DNA from 2 places in the Paenibacillus xanthanilyticus genome. Region 2 is predicted to be linked to the other one. Evidence: predicted binding sites of a transcription regulator. Region 2 holds the regulator's gene; the other holds the start of a gene.

Region 1 (9,389 bases), on a different contig from region 2:
CCCGAGTCTACAAGGATTCTGTCTCCTCTTGCGGGAAGGCGGAATCCTTGCTCTACATACGCGCTTATATCGGATGACAGGAGGCGAAGTGCATGAAGGAAATTTCGGCGGGCGGCGTGGTGTTCCGCCGCGAGGGCGGCGTTCTGCAGGTGCAGCTCATTCAGGACCGCTACGGCAAAATTTCGCTGCCGAAGGGCAAAATGGAGCCGGGCGAAACCGTGGAAGAAACCGCGCTGCGGGAAATTGCCGAAGAGACCGGCCTGCAGGGAATGATCGTCGCGCCAATCGACCAAATTAAATACAAGTACAATCACGAGTCCAAAGGTACCGTCGACAAAGAGGTTCACTATTATCTCGTGGAAGCGATCGGCGGCAAGCTTCAGGCGCAAGTCGAAGAAATTCGGGGCGTGGAATGGTTTGAGCCGATGGAGGCTTGGCGGCGACAGCGTCAGTCGGGGTACAGCAACAACGACCAAATTTTGTCGGGGGCGCTTAGGCTGCTCGGCCTGGAGGTTTAACGACGAATGTTAGAGAAATGGGAACCGGGTACTCCGATCGCGAAGTTTATCGACCATACGCTGCTGAAGCCGGGCGCGACGGAGAAATACATCATCAAGCTTTGCGAAGAAGCGGCCATTCATCAGTTCTACAGCGTGTGCGTCAACGGGTCATGGGTGTCGCTTTGCCGAGAGAAGCTTGCCGATACCGGTGTCCATATCGCGGCTGTGGTCGGTTTTCCGCTGGGAGCGATGTCGACGAAGGTCAAAGTGTACGAAGCGCAAGCGGCGGTTCAGGACGGCGCGGACGAGATCGATATGGTGCTGCCGATCGGCGCCGTCGTCGACGGCCGTTACGGCGTCGTATCCCATGATATCGCGTCGGTCGTCCGTGCCGTGGAAGGCTCGGCGATCGTGAAGGTCATTCTCGAGACAGGCATGCTTAACCAGGAACAGAAAGCCGAAGCATGCCGCGTGGCTGAGGCCGCCGGCGCACACTATGTGAAGACGTCAACCGGCTTCGGCACCGGCGGAGCGAGCGAAGCCGACATTCGGCTCATGCGGGCGTCCGTCACCTCCGGCATCGGGGTGAAAGCATCGGGAGGCATCCGCGACATGGAGACCGCCATCCGCATGCTGCAAGCGGGCGCGAACCGTCTAGGCACGAGCGCAGGCGTGGCGATCGTCAGCGGACAGTCATCCGCCGAATTATCGGAAGATAACACAGCGGAAGAGCAAGGAGCGAGCACGCTATATTAAAAATCGTCTGCGCATGGGCGATTTGCGCAGCAGGCGAGGCGCCGAACCAACTGGCGGCGGCTTGAAGCTCGGCGGTGAAAGGGGCGAACAGCGCCGCTCCGCCGACGTTGAGCAGCGCATGCGACCAGGCGACGAAGCGCCCGGATTTGGGGCCGCCAAGCGACACGAGCAGCGCGGTGACGCACGTGCCGATGTTGGCGCCCAGCACGATGGCGATGCCGATCGGCACGGGCAAAGCAAGCGCGCTGGCCAGCCCCATGATAATCGCGATGACCGCTGCCCCGCTGTGCACGGCTGCAGTGAGGATCGCGCCGGCCACGATGCCCCAGAGCACGCTGTTTTCCGCTCGGCTTAGGAAGGCGTCGAACAAGCCGCTCGCTTCGACCGCGGGACCAACGGATTGCATGAGGGCCATGCCGACGAGCAGCAGCGCGAAGCCGCCGGCGATGACGGAGCCGCTGCGAGCGGCCTGCAGCCAGCGCTCGCCGGCAGGTGTCGCACCGGAGGCGGTACCGCTCCCGAGTCGAACGCTGCGAAAGCCCATCAGCAGCCGGCCGAGCCCGAGCTCGCGCAGCAGCGCCGTCGCCATCCATAGCGCGAGCGAGGTCGCCAGCAGCGGCCAAGCCATACGGGTGATATTGAGACCGATTAATTCCGTCGTCAGGCAGGTGCCGATATTGGTGCCAAGGATTATGCCGAGCGTTCGCGGGAACGTGAGCAGCTTGGCGTTGACCAGGCCAATCGTCATGACCGTAACGGCCGTGCTGCTCTGCAGAACGGCCGTTGTTGCTGTTCCGATGAGCAGCCCATGGAGCGGCGTGGCCGTCATGCGTTCCAGCACCGTTTGAAGATGGCGGCCGACGGACTGATGAAGCGCGAGCTCCATAGCTTTCATGCCAATCAGGAAAATAACGAAGCCGAGCGTCATCGGCAGGAGAATGTCTTGAACCATGAGGCTGCACTCCTTTGAACAGTAAAATCAACATTCAGATCAATTTATGCGGACGAAGAAACAAGCATGACAAGCTCAAGTCGCGAGACGTCGAACAAGTACTAGCGTCTTGCAAAGGGATTAGGGGAGAGGACGGATGATGGCGATGGAACGGGTAAAAGCCATTTTGAAGAAAGAGAGAAAGAAGCGGACGGAAGGCGGTCACCCATGGGTATTCGCCAGCGAAATCGAGCGGATGGACGGTGAAGGACGTCCGGGGCAGCTGGTGGATGTCGTGAACCATCAAGGACGCTACTTGGCGACGGGGTATTGGAATCCGCAATCCCAGATCACGATCCGAATTATCGGCTATAAGCCGACCGAAGCGATGGACGAGGCGTTCTTCGCCGAACGCTTCCGGCAGTGCGCGCAGCACCGCAGCCGCTTTGTCAACGGTGAGGACTGCCGGCTCGTATACGGCGAGGCGGACTTCCTGCCGGGCCTGATCGTCGACCGTTTCGGCGGCGTGCTCGTCATTCAGGTACTGACCCTCGGGATGGAGGCGCATCGCGAGGCGCTTGTGAACGCCCTCGTGAGCGTGTTCGAGCCCAAAGGAATATACGAGCGGAGCGACGTCTCCGTTCGGAAGCTGGAAGGGCTGGAAGAACGGACGGGCTTACTGTACGGGGATTGTCCGCGGATCATCGAGATCCGGGAGAACGGCCTTCGGATGGAAGTGGATATCGTGGAAGGACAGAAGACGGGGTATTTCTTCGATCAACGCGAGAATCGGGCTTCGATCGAGCCGCTTATGCGCGGCTGGGGCGCCCGCAGCGGCATCAACCTGGAACGCCGCATGCGCGAGGAGCTGCCGGACGGCGGCGAAGCGGTCGTACGCGAGATCGGCGGAGCGGCTGGCGACGACACCGGCGCAGCGCTGGCGCCCGAAGTGCTGGTGCCGGTCAACGCGAACGGCAAAGTGGTGACGTTCCCGCATTGGGACGGGGCCACGGTGTTGGAATGCTTTGCGCACACGGGCAGCTTCACGCTTCACGCCTGCAAGTACGGAGCCAAGAAGGTGACCTGTCTGGACGTCTCCGAGCACGCGATCGAGACAGCCCGGCGCAACGTGGCCCGCAACGGCTTCGAGGACCGCGTGGAGTTCGTCGTCGCGGACGCGTTCGATTACTTGCGGATGCAGGTGAAAGGGCAGGAAGAGCGCGCGGAACGCGCTCGCGCCGGCGCGGCAGGCACGGCCAAGACCGACACGTCGAAAGCGCTCGGCGGCGGCGGCCGAACGTGGGACGTCGTCATTCTCGATCCGCCTGCCTTCGCGAAGACGAAGAGCGCGGTGGCCGGTGCGGTGCGCGGCTACAAAGACATTAATTTGCAGGGGCTCAAGCTGGTGAACGAGGGCGGTTATCTGGTGACGGCCAGCTGTTCGTACCACATGCAGCCGGACTTGTTCCTGGAGACGATTCAGGCGGCAGCGGCCGACGCGGGCAAAATTCTGCGCTTGATCGAATGGCGCGCGGCGGGCAAGGACCATCCGCAAATCGTCGGCGTCGGCGAAGGCCACTACTTGAAATTCGGCATCTTCGAGGTGCGCAGCCGTTCGTAGATAATAAAAAGGCTTCCCAACCGGCGAAATCGATTCGCGGGCGGGAAGCCTTTCTTTATGAGTAAGCGCCATGGGCGCTGGCCTGATGTATGGAAGTGCGGCGCATCTTCACGATGATCTTGCGAATGCTCTCGCCGGAGAGATGAAATTTGCGCTCCAGCTCCGTCATAGTCGTGCCGCCGATGAAGCAGCTGTAAATCTCCTGGTTGCGAAGGGTCAATTGCTGGCGTGAGCCGCTCTTCTCGCCCCATGCCGCCCGCTGCTCGGTCTGTTTCGGGATATAGACTAGTTCCCCTTGTATGTAATGCTGCAGCTCTTTCAGTAAACTAGGGGGCAGCACATCTTTTCCATTTTTGTAGTTCAAGGTTAAGCTCCTCCTCGGATGGGTATCGAACTTGAGTGCCTACGGTCGTTGTTACGGTCCATACCATGCTTAGCCGCCTCCTTTAGTTTAATGGTGTAGCCTAAAACGCAAAAATCACGATACGTATGGCGCATCGTGGCCAAGCAACGGCGCTGCTCGCGTCCGTCCTTGTCATTATCGGGTATCGGTATATGGAAGGAGACGGGGTTAGCCGCCTCCTCCGGAACGATTTTCGCGATTAAGCGAAAATCACCTCAGCGCTTTTCAATGCAATCAGCTCCTTTCGCGCGGTATTCGTCGGGCCCGACATCTATATTAACTCATATTTCCAAAAGGGTCGCAAGCGAAAAAACGGCTATAACCGTTCTTTGCCCGCACCCTCCAGAACTGCATCCATTTACCGGTCCATAATGCGAACGTTTGTTTGTTTTTCGGCGTGAAATGGGAGACTCGCTGTGATAGAATAGAACAATCGAATAGAATCGGCCGCTCTACGGGTAGATGCGGCTATCAGAATGAGGTGAAGGTATGACGCTACGGTTTGTGATCGGACGGGCGGGCGCGGGCAAGACTCATTTGTGCCTGGAAGAGATCAGGCATCGTATTCGGGAGCAGCCGGACGGCGCGCCGCTGATCATGCTCGTTCCCGAACAGGCGACGTTCCAGACGGAATATGCGATGCTGGGCGGAGGCGTCGCGGGTACGATCCGCGCGCAGGCGCTGAGCTTCCGGCGTCTGTCGTTCCGCGTCATGCAGGAGACGGGCGGCACCGCGCTCGTGCCGATCAGCGAGAGCGGCAAGAACATGCTCTTATACAAGATCGTTAATCGGCTGCGTAACGATCTGCTGCTCTATCAAGGGAGCGAGAGCCAGCACGGATTTATCGAGCGGTTGGGCGAGCTGTTGACGGAATGGAAGCGGTACGGCGTGGACGACGAGAGGCTGCGGCAATTCGCGGACGACGGCCTGGCAGGGCCCCAAAGCGCGCTGCTGCGCCGTAAGCTTCACGACCTGCAGCTTGTCGGCGTGCAGCTGGAGCAGGAGCTGGCGGGCTTGTATGTCGATTCCGAAGCGTATCTGGATTGGCTCGTGCGGGGCTTCCCAGAGTCTCCGATCATGAAGCAAGCGGAATTCTGGATCGACGGCTTTCATGGCTTTACGCCTAAGGAATACGAGGCGCTGGCCGCGATCATTCGTTACGGCGCGAAGGTAACGGTAACGTTGTGTCTCGATCGGATCTACGGCCACGGCGAGGCGCCGCATGAGCTCGAGCTATTCCGCCCGACGGCGGAGACGTATTTGAAGCTGCGGGAAATCGCGGAGCATGCCGGGGTGGAGGTTGCCGAGCCGGTGCTGCTGCCGGACGAGCCGCCGTACCGATTCCGCGGACGTCCGATGTTGGCGCATGCGGAACGCCATTACGCTGACCGCCGGCCTCTGCGGCTTGCGCCGGGCGAGGAGTACGACGGCAGCGTGTCTCTGCATGCCGCTGCCAATCGCCGGGCGGAGGTCGAGGCGGTCGCGCGGGATATCACGGAGCGGGTGCGCACGGAAGGGCTGCGCTACTTCGACTTCGCGGTCATGGTGCGCAATGCCCCGGATTACGCGGAGTACTTGAAGGCCGTCTTCGACGATTACGACATTCCGGTCTTCATGGACCAGAAGGAGGCGGCGCTCCATCATCCGCTGTCCGAGTTCATCCGTTCGGCGCTTGAGATCGCGGTTAGGGGTTGGCGTTACGAGGCGGTATTCCGCTGCATCAAGACCGAGCTGCTCATGCCGGACGAGGCGTCGGATAGCCGGCTGACCCGGGAGACGTTCGACCTACTGGAGAATTACGCGCTAGCGGCGGGCATCGACGGCAATCGTTGGCTGAACGCCGAGAAGTGGAAGCCGCTCGTGCGGGATACGCTCGAAGGCGAGCCGGCGCAAGCCGGGGAGCGCGACCAGCGCCTCTTCCAAGCGATTCTAGCCGCGCGCGAGGCTGTCGTCGAGCCGCTGCTGCGGTTCTCGAAGCGGCTGAAGAAAGCGCCGGACGTGCGCGGCATGTGCGTCGCGCTATACAAGCTGTTAATCGAGATTGGCGCGCCGGACCGGCTGGAGAAGTGGAGCCTCGCGGCCGCGTCCAAAGGCGATACGCTGCGGTCGCGGGAGCATCGCCAGCTATGGGATGGCGTGCTTGGGCTACTCGATCAGCTGGCCGAGATGACCGGCGGCGAGAAGCTCCCGTTCGAGCTGTTTGCGGGCATGGTCGACACAGGACTCGAGAGCTTGAAGCTGGCGGCTGTGCCGCCCTCGCTTGACCAGGTGCTCGTGGGCAGCATGGACCGGACGCGGTCGGGCAAGGTCCAGGTTTGTTATTTGCTCGGGGCGAACGACGGCGTCATGCCGCAGCGGATGCAGGAAGACGGCGTCCTGACGGAGCAGGAGCGCGAGACGCTGGAACGCGGCGGGATCGCGATGGCGCCGGGCGTCCGGCGAAGACTGCTGGACGAGCGGTTTCTCATTTACAACGCGTTGTCGACGCCTAGCCGCCACCTCTGGATCAGCTATCCGCTCGCGGACGAGGAGGGCAAGAGTCTTCACGCTTCGGAAGTGATTCGTCACGTGAAGAGCATGTTCCCAGGCATCGCGGAGCGCCAGATCGCCATCGAGCCCGCTCACGGCATGCCGCCGGAGGAGCAGCTTTCCTATATTGCGCATCCGCACCGGACGTTATCTTACTTGACTGCCCAGCTGCGCGCTTGGAAGCAAGGCGCGACGATCGCGCCGTTGTGGTGGGAGGCGTTCAACTGGTATGCGGTTCGCCCGGATTGGGAAAGCCGTCTGAAGCGCCTCGTCGCGTCGCTGGATTACGCCAACGAAGCGCAATATCTGACGCGCGATACGGCCGACCGACTGTACGGCGAAGTGCTGCGCGGCAGCGTGTCGCGAATGGAACGCTTCGTAGCGTGCCCGTTCCAACATTTCGTCATCCACGGACTGCGGCTGCGGGAGCGCGACGTCTTCAAGCTGGCGGCGCCCGACATCGGACAGCTGTTCCATGCGGCGCTTAGCAAGCTTACCGAGAAGCTGGGCGACCGGTTCGGCGAATTGGACGACAGCGAGATCCGCGCGGCGGCCGCCGGCGTCGTCGACGAACTAGCGCATCGGCTGCAGTCGCAGATTCTGTTCAGCAGCCGGCGCCATCAATACGTCGCGCGGAAGCTGCGGGATATTATCGCGCAAGCGGCCGTCATTCTGGGCGAACATGCTCGCCGCGCGGCATTCAAGCCCGTGGGGCTGGAGATCGGGTTCGGTCCCGACGGACCGCTGCCGTCGCTTAGAATCCCGCTCGTTCGCGAGCGCACGCTCGAGATGGTCGGACGGATCGACCGGGTCGACGCGGCGGAATCGGAAGGCGGTCTGCTGCTGCGGGTCATCGATTACAAGTCGAGCGCCAAGCAGCTGCGGCTGGAGGAGGTCGCATATGGGCTCGCGCTCCAAATGCTTACGTATTTGGACGTGCTCGTGTCCGCCTCGGAAGATTGGCTCGGCCAGCCGGCGAGAGCGGCGGGGGCGCTCTATTTCCATGTGCATAACCCGATGCTCTCTTCCAGCAATACGATGTCGGCGGAGCGGGCGCGCGCGGATATTCTGAAGCGGTTCAAGCTGAAGGGGCTTATTCTGGCCGACGAGGATACCGTTCGCAAGATGGACGGCGGCTTGACGACCGGGTACTCGGACATCCTGCCGATCGCGCTCAAGAAGGACGGCGGATTCTACAGCAGTTCGTCCGTCGCGACGGACGAACAATGGGGAACGCTGCGCAGATCCGTTCGCTCCACGCTGAAGCGCATCGGCGACCGGATCGTGGATGGCGACATTTCGATCGCGCCGTACCGGCTCGGGCCGCGGACGCCATGCCAATTTTGCGCGTACAAGCCGGTATGCCAGTTCGATCCGCTCATCGAGGGCAACGCGTTCTCGAAGCTTGCGAAGCCGAAGAAGGACGAAGTGTGGGAGATGCTGGCAGCCGGGTCCGAAGAGACGGATGCGGCTCACAGAACAACGCAAGAGGAGGGGACGCCATGAGCGGCGGCACGGTGATGAACCAAAAGCCGGCGGGCAGCACATGGACCGACGATCAATGGAAAGCGATCGTCTCCGGCGGACGCAATATTCTAGTCGCGGCGGCGGCGGGTTCCGGCAAGACCGCGGTACTGGTCGAGCGGATTATTCGCAAAATTTCGGCCGATACCGACGTGGATCGTCTGCTCGTCGCCACCTTCACGAAGGCGGCCGCCGCGGAGATGAAGGAGCGCATACGGATCGCGCTGGAGAAGGAGCTGGTCCGTAATCCGGAATCCGAGCATTTGCGCCGTCAGCTTGCCCTCATGGGCCGGGCGTCGATTACGACGCTCCACTCGTTCTGTCTGGACGTGATACGCCGGTATTATTCGCTTATCGGGCTCGATCCGGGCTTTCGCATCGCGAACGAGACGGAAGCCGAGCTGCTGCGCATCGACGTGCTCGACGCGTTGTTCGAGGAACGCTACGAAGCAGCCGAGGCGGGCGAGCCGCAAGGCTTGGCGTTCGCCTCGCTGGTCGACCGCTTCGGCGGCGAACGGGGCGATGAGCCGGTGTACGGTCTTGTCATGAAGCTGTACCATTTCGCGCAGAGCAATCCATGGCCGGAAGCTTGGCTGCGGGAGACGGCTTCATCCTTCGAGGTCGAGGATGCGGCCGCGCTCGGCGCTTCGCACTGGGTAGAAGGGCTGCGCGGCGTCGTGACGCTGGAGCTGGAGGGCGCGATTGCCCAGCTGGCGCAGGCGATGGACGCCACCCGGCAGCCGGGCGGTCCGAGCGCATACGCCGTTACGTTCGAAGAAGATAAGGCGGTCGTGCGAAGCTTGTTGGCGCAGGTGACGGACAAGCCTTGGGAGACGTGGCAGGAGGCTTTCGTCTCCGCGGCTTTTGGCAAGCTTAAGAGCCAGCGCGGCGACGACGTGGACAAGGCGATCCAGGAGCGGGCGAAGGAGCTTCGGGAGAACGCCAAGACGATCGTGGGCGATCTGAAGGACAAGCTGTTCGGACGCTCGCCCGACGCGTTCGCCGCGGAGCTGCGGGAGCTTGCGCCGTTCATGCGGGCGCTGGCTGAGCTTGTCATCGCGTTCGGCGAGCGGTTCGAGGCGGCCAAGCGGGAGCGCGGGCTGCTTGACTTCGGCGATATGGAGC
Region 2 (9,389 bases):
TCCGTGCAATTACGGCGGGAAAAGGCATTTTCATCATTAAAGGCACCGACGATGTCGGCTACTTCGACGTCGAGCTCGAAGCCGGCGACGTTATCTCGGTACCGGAGCACAAGGCGCACTTCTTCACGCTGATGGAGAACCGTCAAATCGTTGCCGTACGCCTCTTCATCGAGACGGAAGGCTGGATTGCGCACCCGTACGCGGACCCTTCGTTCCAGAAATAATTCATACCTAACCAATAACCCCCGCTCTCCTAGGAGAACGGGGGTTGTTTTGCGTTTCCTTCGTTGGGAACGCGCGAAGTTTAGGCCAGCAGCGGCAGCAGCTCTTCGAGATGCTTGATTTCGTGGGTAGGAATGATTTCGTCCGTCCGGACCGCGCCATGACGGTTGACCCATACGGAAGTCATGCCGATCGTGTTCGCGCCCAGAATATCGGTCGTCAGCTTGTCTCCGACCATAATGCCGTCCTCCGGCTCGATGCCCAGACGCTCTAACGCGTGTTTGAAAATCGAAGCAGCCGGCTTCCCTTCGCCGAACGTGCCCGAAATGATAATATGATCGAAGTACGGCGCAAGCTCCGGCACGCCATCGAGCTTCTCTTGCTGCAAATCCGGCGAGCCGTTCGTCAGCAGCAGCAGCATGTATTTGCCCTTGAGCTGCTCGAGCAGACGGAAAGTTTCTTCATAGACATACGGACGCTTGCGGCGCTCTGCCGGGAACTGCTCGGCCAGCTCCGCGCCTAATTCCGGATGGTCGATACCAAGCGCCTTAAGACCGCGCGTCCACGATTCGCGGCGGTAGAGAGGCGCGAGCTGCTGGAGCTTGCGGAACTCCTCCTGCTCGCCGGCCAAGAAATTCGCCCACAAGCCTTCGAAGGGATTGATGCCGATCATTTTGGTGAACGGGAATGTCTCGTACGATGCATACAACTCGCGCGCCGCTTCCCGCACGGCAGCTTCCAACTCCTTGGCATTCAGGCCCGTTCGGGCCGCTCCCGATTCACAGGTTGCATCGAATGCTTCCTGCACGCTGCGCTCGTCCCACAACAGCGTATCATCCAAATCAAACAGTACGGCTTTCTTCGGCATGCTTCATTTGCACTCCAGTCTAATTTTTCTCGTTGAACGGTATGTTATGGACGGCTGCGAACGCGCGAAGGCGTTCCGCCATCTCATCCGTCGGATATCGGTTGATCATGCGGCTAAATACCCAATTTGCGCCCTTCTGCTGCTCGATGACGACCGAACCTTTCTGTACGCTGATCGCCTTGATGGCAACCGTATATAGATTGCGGTCTCCGCCGAAACGGCGCGTGCGGACATAATCCTTGCCAACCGACAGATAAGGGCGGCGAAGAATGAAGATAACTGCCATCAGCACGTAAAGGCCGATCGTCACCCAATACATCGCGCCCGCATCTTTGTAATAATCCGACGTGAACGTCGTAATGACGTACATCCCGATGAAGAGAACGAGGAATGCCGGCATGATAAAACTGCGGCCTTTGAACGTATCCAATTTTTCCTCTGTCTTTTGCACATGAAGCGGCGTCTGGCCGTATTTCTTGCGCTGCTTATTCAGCTGTGTCTGGTTTTTGCGAACTTTGCGTTCCCAGGATCTTGATGACAAATGGGGAGCCTCCTAATTTACAGGTAGATAGAGATCGGGGATCGCGCTCGACGCGCAACCCCCAGGCTATTACGGATGATGCCTGTTTTTGGTTTCATGCGATTCTACTCGAACCCCGATTGAACCCAGCGCCTTAAAACGGCCGTGCGAATTTCTCGATAAATCGATTCGGATACTCCGAAGGCAGCTTGCTTACTTCGTCCAGGCGGTCGTACAGCTCACGCGGAAGCGTCCAGCCGACGGCGCCCATATTATCCTCGAACTGCTCCAACGTGCTTGCGCCGAAGATCGGAGAGGTGATCCCTTGGCGGCTCAACAACCACGCGAGCGAAATTTGGGCCGGCGACTTATCCAGCTCTCCGGCGATCTTCCGGACTTCCTCCAAGATCGCGAAGTTCTTGTCCGAGTTACGCAACGCCCACGAGCTTTCACCAACCTTGGACGTCAGCCTGCCTGCCGTTGGTTCTTCCCGGTTATATCGGCCGGTAAGAAAACCGCCTCCAAGCGGCGCCCAAGGAATGATGCCGATATTCTCCTCGCGGCAGAGCGACATCATCTCGCGGTCCATCTCCCGGCTAACCAAGCTATACTGGGGCTGAATGGAAATGAAACGAACGTACCGGTTCATATCGCTGACGGCCAAAGACTTCATCAGCTGCCACGCGAAAAAGTTCGAGCACCCGATATAGCGGACTTTGCCAGCGGTCACGAGATCATCCAACGCGCGGAGCGTCTCTTCGATCGGCGTCGCGTGATCCCATACATGTACCTGGTACAAGTCGATGTAATCCGTCTGCAGACGCTTCAAACTGGCATCGACGCCATCCATGATATGCTTGCGGGAGATTCCCGCCCCGTTCGGATGATCCGCGGTTGGCATCCGGACCTTCGTGGCGAGCACGACTTCCGAGCGGCGGCCTTGGATCGCTTTGCCGACGATCTCTTCGGAGCGGCCGGAGACGTATACGTCCGCGGTATCCAGGAAATTGCCGCCTTTCTCAAAAAAACGATGAATCATCTCAACGGAGTCCTGCTCGCTCGTCGTATTGCCGAACGTCATCGTGCCTAGGCACAGCTCCGACACTGCAAGTCCGCTTCTACCTAATAAACGGTATTCCATATCGACATTCCTCCTCGTATTCGATCCAACGGCTCGAGGTCTTGATGTCTTAATGTTTGATGTTGTCTTCCTCGTCCTCGACAAACTTGATATTATCCAGCTGCCCGCGGAAGTTCCGTTTGAAATTGTCCAAATATTGTTTGCGCAGCTCGGCGCGTTCCGCTGTCTCTTCCTCCGTTAACCCCACGGTCTTATGCTTGCGCGACAGCTCGTTTATACGTGCGATGATTTTCTCCAAAGTGGTACGCCTCTCTTTCCGTAACGCTCATGCTAGTCAACATTCCACTCTTTACTTTGACATTTTTGCTCGTCCATTGTCAAGACAACAACAAAAAACGGCGAACCTAGTGGTCCGCCGGAATGATTAAGCTCTGGCCTGCATGCAACGCTCTCTCTCGAAGCCCATTGCGCTGCTTGATGGAGTAGATGACTTCGCGGATATCCTCGCCGCTGCCCTTCACTTCGCTTGCGATCGCCCAAAGCGTATCGCCGCTGCCAACTACGATAACCTGTTCGGATGCCGTCGGCGCTTCCGGAATGGCTGTAGTCGCATTGCCTTTCATAATCATGAATCCGATAAAAAGAAGGAAAAAGAACGCAACGACTGTCGTGAATTTCGCAATATGGCTTGCTCTCAACTTTTTGACGCGTTTGTTCGCTGCCGTGCGTCTTGCCGTACCTTGTTTCCGTTCCGTGTATGTATAAGTAGAGACCGTGTTTACCATATTCGATTCCCCCAAACGTTTGTTCTGTTCTCGATGAACTAAGAATAACACGAACACTCGTTTGGTGTCAACGACATTTGGAACATTTGTTCGCACCCCGATGCGAACTTGTGTTTCTCGAACTTATGTTTGTACGAACTCCGGTTCTGTGTTATAATTTGACACAAATGAACTTATGGAGTGATCTCGTTTGTCGAAACTTTCCAACCGCCAGCAGGCGATACTCGAATTCATCAAGACCGAGGTTCGGGAGAAGGGCTACCCGCCTTCCGTCCGTGAAATCGGCGAAGCGGTCGGACTAGCCTCCAGTTCGACGGTTCACGGCCATTTGGACCGGCTAGAGAAGAAGGGCTTGATCCGCCGCGACCCGACGAAACCCCGCGCCATTGAAATACTGGACTCCGATATGGAGAGCATCCCTTTCCCGCTCGCGATCGCCAAAGTACCCGTGGTCGGTAAAGTTACGGCCGGCCTACCGATTACGGCAACCGAGAATATCGAAGATTACTTCCCTCTGCCTGCTGATCGCGTCGGAGACGACAACGTCTTCATTCTGAACGTTATGGGCGAGAGCATGATCGAAGCAGGCATTCATGATGGCGATTATGTAATCGTCCGTCAGCAGCAGACGGCGAACAATGGCGAGATCGTTGTCGCGATGACCGAGGATGACGAAGCAACCGTCAAGACGTTCTATAAGGAACGCGATCACATCCGTCTTCAACCTGAGAACTCGACGATGGAGCCGATCCGGCTGCGCAACGTGACGATTCTCGGCAAAGTAATTGGACTCTTCCGCGATATCCATTAATCGAACAGGTAATCGAACAGGCAGACCTTACGACGATAGACGTCGTCAGGTCTGCCTGTTTCTTTTGCTCTCATGTTCGTTCACGCATAATAGGCATCATAACGACTTGACCAATTCAGGCTTTCGCATGCGAACGTTCGTCCAATCGATTCGAACCATGGCATCATAGCATAACGTATTCCAGTTCGATCGAGGTGATGAAGTTGCTGACGAAACTGAAACAACCCGGTTTGATCATCGGAATCCTTGGCGCGGCCAAACTGCTGCTCGACAGCGCCGGCATTCAAATTCCGGACGAGACGATCAATGATCTTGCAAACGGTATCAGTGCCGTTCTTGTCGTCATTTCTATTTTCGTCGATCACGGAAAATCCTAAGCTCCGCCTTCTTCATCTTAGCCGGCCTCGTGCCGGCGAACGGGAAGCCGCCTTGTGCGCGCTTCTTTTTTGTATTCACTTCTCTTCGGCGCATGCGCATGTCACTCGCAGTCGTTAACAAAGAGAAGAACCCTGATGCACATGGCTTCTAGGGTTCTTCATCTTGGTCATTCATGGTCGTCGGGGTGGCGCAGGCAATCCTTCGCCTTCACTACCTCCCATTAAGCGTATTCGTAATTTGCGCTTTAGACTTTAGTTCTTCCAGCAACTGAGGCGAAAGCTCCGCAATCTTCTGGCGGATGAGCTGTTCTCGAATTTCCGCTTTTTTGCCTTCAAGCGTAGCGGCCTTTGCTTCCTTATAGCCGGTTACTTTGATAATGTGGAAGCCAAACTCAGTCTCGATCGGTCCGCCCAGCTCTCCAACCTTTAGCGAAAACGCAGCTTCTTCAAACTCAGAAACCATTACGCCTCTGCCGAAGAAACCAAGATCGCCTCCGGTTCCCTTACTGCCCGTGTCGGTCGATTGTTCTTTCGCCAGCTTCGCAAAATCCGCGCCTCCCTTCAGCTGCATCATAATTTCATCGGCTTGTGCTTTCGTGGAGACCAAAATATGCGAAGCTTTCACTTCCTCAGGCTGATCGAACATCGCTCTATTGGCCTCAAAATATTGTTTCACTTCTTCATCGGACACTTTCGCACGCAGCTCCACGAGCTTGCGAATACGTAACTGCATCGGTATTTGCTTCTTCAAATCTTCGAGTGTCATGTTCGATTGCTGAAGAGCAGCATGAAATTCCGAATCGGAGGAGAACTGCTTCTTGATCTGCGCCATTTCCGCATCCACATCTTTGTCGCTGATGACGATCCCCTTCTTCTTCGCCTCCTGCTTCACAAGCTCTTCTTGTATCAGGTTGTCCAGCATTTGGGATCCGCCGACTGCGGCCATCGCTGCGTAAAGCTGATTTTTGGTAATGGGAACGCCGTTAACTGAACCGACCACGCCATTGCCTTCATTGCCTAAAGGCGACGAATCTGGTTTGCTCGCAATCATCACAGATTTCGTAGCACCATTATAATTGACTTCTGCACCAAGCATCTCAGCGGCAGAGCGGAGCGGGACGTAAGTAACCCCCTTAATGGATATAGGTTCAACGGTTGATTTTTTGCCATTTACGATCAAGGTCATTTTCGTGGCCGCATAGGCGCCTGCACCTGCTGCGAGCATCATGCCCGCGATGACCAGTGTCGTTATGCCCACTCGACGAAAAAGGATATTGCCCATAAGTTTACCCACAATTAAGCCTCCCGCTGTAATCTTTTCCGGATCTCTCCATAGTCTGAATCATTGCGTTTTATATCTGTAATCATAAAAAAAACTCCCTTCGAATTGCCAAACGACGCAAATCAAAGGGAGACTTTATTAAAAATATATAAGTGGTTTCCAGCTGTAGTTGAACAGCTTGATGCTGAAGCGCTGACTGAGATCATACCTCCGGACAACGCCAAGCCAAGGACATCTATTTTAGTACAGCGTCAGATATTGATCGCGCTCCCATTGGTGAACCTGGGTGCGGTACATATCCCACTCGATTTCTTTCAGCTCATAGAAGTGCGCAAGCGCATGGTCGCCGAGCGCGTCGCAGATGACCTCGTTGCGGAGCAGCTCGTCGAGCGCTTCCTTCAAATCCGACGGCAGGCTTGGAATACCTTCGTCGATGCGCTCTTCTTCGGTCATAACGTATACATTGCGGTCTACCGGCGCCGGAAGCGGCATTTTGTTCTTTATGCCGTCCAAACCTGCCTTCAGCATAACAGCGAGTGCCAGGTAAGGGTTAGCCGCTGGATCCGGATTCCGCACTTCGATGCGCGTCGACAGACCACGGGAAGCCGGGATGCGGATCATCGGGCTGCGGTTGCTTGCGGACCATGCCACATAACAAGGCGCTTCGTAACCCGGTACAAGACGCTTGTACGAGTTGATTGTCGGGTTCGTGATCGCTGCGAACGCGCGCGCATGGCGCAGAATGCCGGCCATGTAATAACGCGCCGTTTGGCTCAAGCCAAGCTTGTCGGACTCGTCATAGAACGCGTTCTCTTCGCCGCGGAACAGCGATTGATGCGCGTGCATGCCGGAGCCGTTCACGCCGAACAGCGGCTTCGGCATGAACGAGGCATGCAGGCCGTGCTGGCGGGCAACCGTCTTGACGACGAGTTTGAACGTTTGAATTTGGTCGGCCGCCAGGATGGCATCCGCATATTTGAAGTCGATCTCGTGCTGGCCCGGAGCAACCTCATGATGGGAGGCTTCGATCTCGAAGCCCATCTCTTCCAGGGTCAGCACGATTTCGCGGCGGCAATTCTCGCCGAGATCGGTAGGGGCCAAATCGAAGTAGCCGCCTTGGTCGTTCAGTTCCGTCGTCGGTTCGCCCTTCTCATCCGTCTTGAACAGGAAGAACTCCGGTTCCGGTCCGACGTTCATCGCCGTGAAGCCCATCGCTTCCGCTTCTTTCAGCGCACGTTTCAGAATGCCGCGCGGATCGCCGGCGAACGGCGTGCCATCCGGCATGTACACGTCACAGATAAGACGCGCGACGCGGTTTTCCGTTACCCACGGGAAAACAACCCACGTGTCGAGGTCCGGATAAAGGTACATGTCGGATTCTTCAATACGAACATAACCTTCGATGGAAGAACCATCGAACATCATTTTATTATCGAGCGCTTTCTGCAATTGGCTGACCGGAATTTCCACGTTCTTGATCGTGCCGAGCAGGTCGGTAAATTGAAGACGGATAAAACGGACGTTCTGTTCCTTCGCAATACGGGTGATGTCCTCTTTCGTGTAGCTCACAGAATCATCTCCTTCATGGATTAGTGTTAGATCGCTGCGTTATTTCTTGTTGTAGAAACGGGACAGCTGGCCTTGGATCAACGATGCTTTGCCCGGCCGTTTCTCAAGCAGCTGCTGCTTGAGCAGACGGTGAAGCTGCGCATCCGACAGCTCGCGACGTTTCACTTCCGACTGGTCGGTGACGACGGTTGCTTCCTCGGATTCCTTTGAAACCGGATTCATCACTTGCTTAATACCGGCAATATTGACGCCTTTCTCAATTAAAGATTTGATCTCAAGCAGTCTTTCGACGTCATTGAATGAGAATAGCCGTTGATTGCCGGATGTACGTGCAGGAACGATCAGCTCGTGCTGTTCATAATAACGTATTTGCCGTGCGGTCAAGTCCGTCAGCTTCATGACGATCCCGATCGGAAACAACGCCATATTTCTGCGAATATCATCACCCATGTCGCATCAACCTTCCAGTTCTGAATATATACCCCTATTGTAACTCCTCTACCAAAAAAGTGTCAAGTTGTGTGAGGTTTAATTACAATTAACTTTCGCTCCGCGAGAGTGTGAAGGGCATTCAGCACGCCGTATTTGACATGGGCATACGTTAAACCGCCTTGCATGTAAGCAATGTAAGGCTCCCGAATGGGCGCATCGGCCGATAACTCCAAGCTGCCACCCTGCATGAACGTACCTGCCGCCATGATGACAGGATGCTCGTAGCCGGGCATGTCCCATGGTTCGGGGACGACGTGCGAATCTACGGCCGCCGCCTTCTGGATCCCTTGCACGAACGCGATCAGCTGTTCCGGCCGTTCGAAGCGAACCGCTTGAATCAAATCGGTGCGAGGCGCTTCCGGACGAGGACTGCTGTCAAAGCCGAGCCGCTCGAAAATCGCGGCCGCCAAGACGCTTCCCTTCAAGGCTTGTCCCACCGTGTGTGGAGCCATGAACAGGCCTTGATACATGGAGCGGAGCGTGCCGAGCGTAGCGCCTACTTCGCCGCCGATCCCCGGCGCCGTCAGCCGGTATGCCGTCAGTTCGACTGCTTCCTTCGTGCCTGCCACGTAACCGCCGGTCGGCGCCAGTCCGCCGCCCGGGTTTTTGATAAGCGAGCCTGCCATGAGGTCAACGCCGACTTGCGTTGGCTCCAGCTCTTCCGTGAACTCGCCGTAGCAGTTATCGACGAAAATTCGAACGTCAGGTTTCATTCCTTTAATGCGACGCACCATGTCCGCAATGTCCGCCACGGTAAAAGAAGAACGCCAATCATATCCTCGGGACCGCTGAATGCCGATGACCTTCGTTCGGTCAGTCAGCTTCGCCGCCACGCCATCCCAGTCGATGCCGCCGTCATCCAGAAGCGCGACCTCGTCGTAGCCGATGCCGAAATCCTGAAGCGACCCTTTGCCATCGCCGGGCTTGCCGATGACCTTATGCAAGGTGTCGTATGGTCTTCCCGTTATGTACAGCAGTTCGTCTCCCGGCCGCAGCAGTCCGAACAACGCGCAGCTGATCGTATGCGTGCCGGAGACGAAATGGGGACGAACGAGCGCAGCTTCCGCTCCGAACACGTCGGCGTAGACCAAGTCTAGCACCTCCCGGCCCGAATCGTTATAGCCGTACCCGGTCGACCCGTTAAAATGAAAATCGCTTACTTTATGACGCTGAAAAGCGCGAATTACTTTCCATTGATTGCGTTCCGCGGTCCGATCGAGCGATCGAAAGATCGAGCTTAGGCGCTCTTCCGCTTCTTCTGCCCAGCCGAGCAGCGTTTCCCACTGCTCCTGCCGGGGTTCCTCATGTCTTGCGAAGTCATTCACAACCGTTGTCTCTCCTTATGTCTCCAATGCGAAATCTGTGCACGAAAGTACTATTTT

What was found. Region 2 encodes LexA, which represses DNA repair genes until DNA is damaged. Its sites were predicted from a motif close to CGAACATATGTTCG; they were not measured.
Region 1: the regulator LexA is predicted to act here: its motif matches at 4,586-4,599, upstream of addB (helicase-exonuclease AddAB subunit AddB).

Annotation. Positions count from the first base shown of each region.
Region 1 is NZ_JBHUHA010000001.1:2,261,216-2,270,604, reverse strand. Features, by position in the region: gene ACFSKT_RS09695 (NUDIX hydrolase) at 93-518, shown strand; gene deoC (deoxyribose-phosphate aldolase) at 525-1,256, shown strand; gene ACFSKT_RS09685 (Na/Pi cotransporter family protein) at 1,183-2,208, opposite strand; gene ACFSKT_RS09680 (class I SAM-dependent rRNA methyltransferase) at 2,348-3,808, shown strand; gene ACFSKT_RS09675 (CD3324 family protein) at 3,864-4,172, opposite strand; gene addB (helicase-exonuclease AddAB subunit AddB) at 4,701-8,246, shown strand; gene ACFSKT_RS09665 (UvrD-helicase domain-containing protein) at 8,243-9,389, shown strand, end outside.
Region 2 is NZ_JBHUHA010000002.1:63,483-72,871, forward strand. Features, by position in the region: gene ACFSKT_RS17315 (1,2-dihydroxy-3-keto-5-methylthiopentene dioxygenase) at 1-224, shown strand, start outside; gene ACFSKT_RS17320 (HAD family hydrolase) at 305-1,090, opposite strand; gene ACFSKT_RS17325 (MFS transporter) at 1,110-1,631, opposite strand; gene ACFSKT_RS17330 (aldo/keto reductase) at 1,765-2,751, opposite strand; gene ACFSKT_RS17335 (DUF896 domain-containing protein) at 2,801-2,989, opposite strand; gene ACFSKT_RS17340 (LysM peptidoglycan-binding domain-containing protein) at 3,096-3,476, opposite strand; gene lexA (transcriptional repressor LexA) at 3,667-4,287, shown strand; gene ACFSKT_RS17350 (hypothetical protein) at 4,491-4,664, shown strand; gene ACFSKT_RS17355 (peptidylprolyl isomerase) at 4,876-5,958, opposite strand; gene glnA (type I glutamate--ammonia ligase) at 6,187-7,515, opposite strand; gene ACFSKT_RS17365 (MerR family transcriptional regulator) at 7,555-7,965, opposite strand; gene ACFSKT_RS17370 (methionine gamma-lyase family protein) at 8,028-9,332, opposite strand; gene hflX (GTPase HflX) at 9,388-9,389, opposite strand, start outside.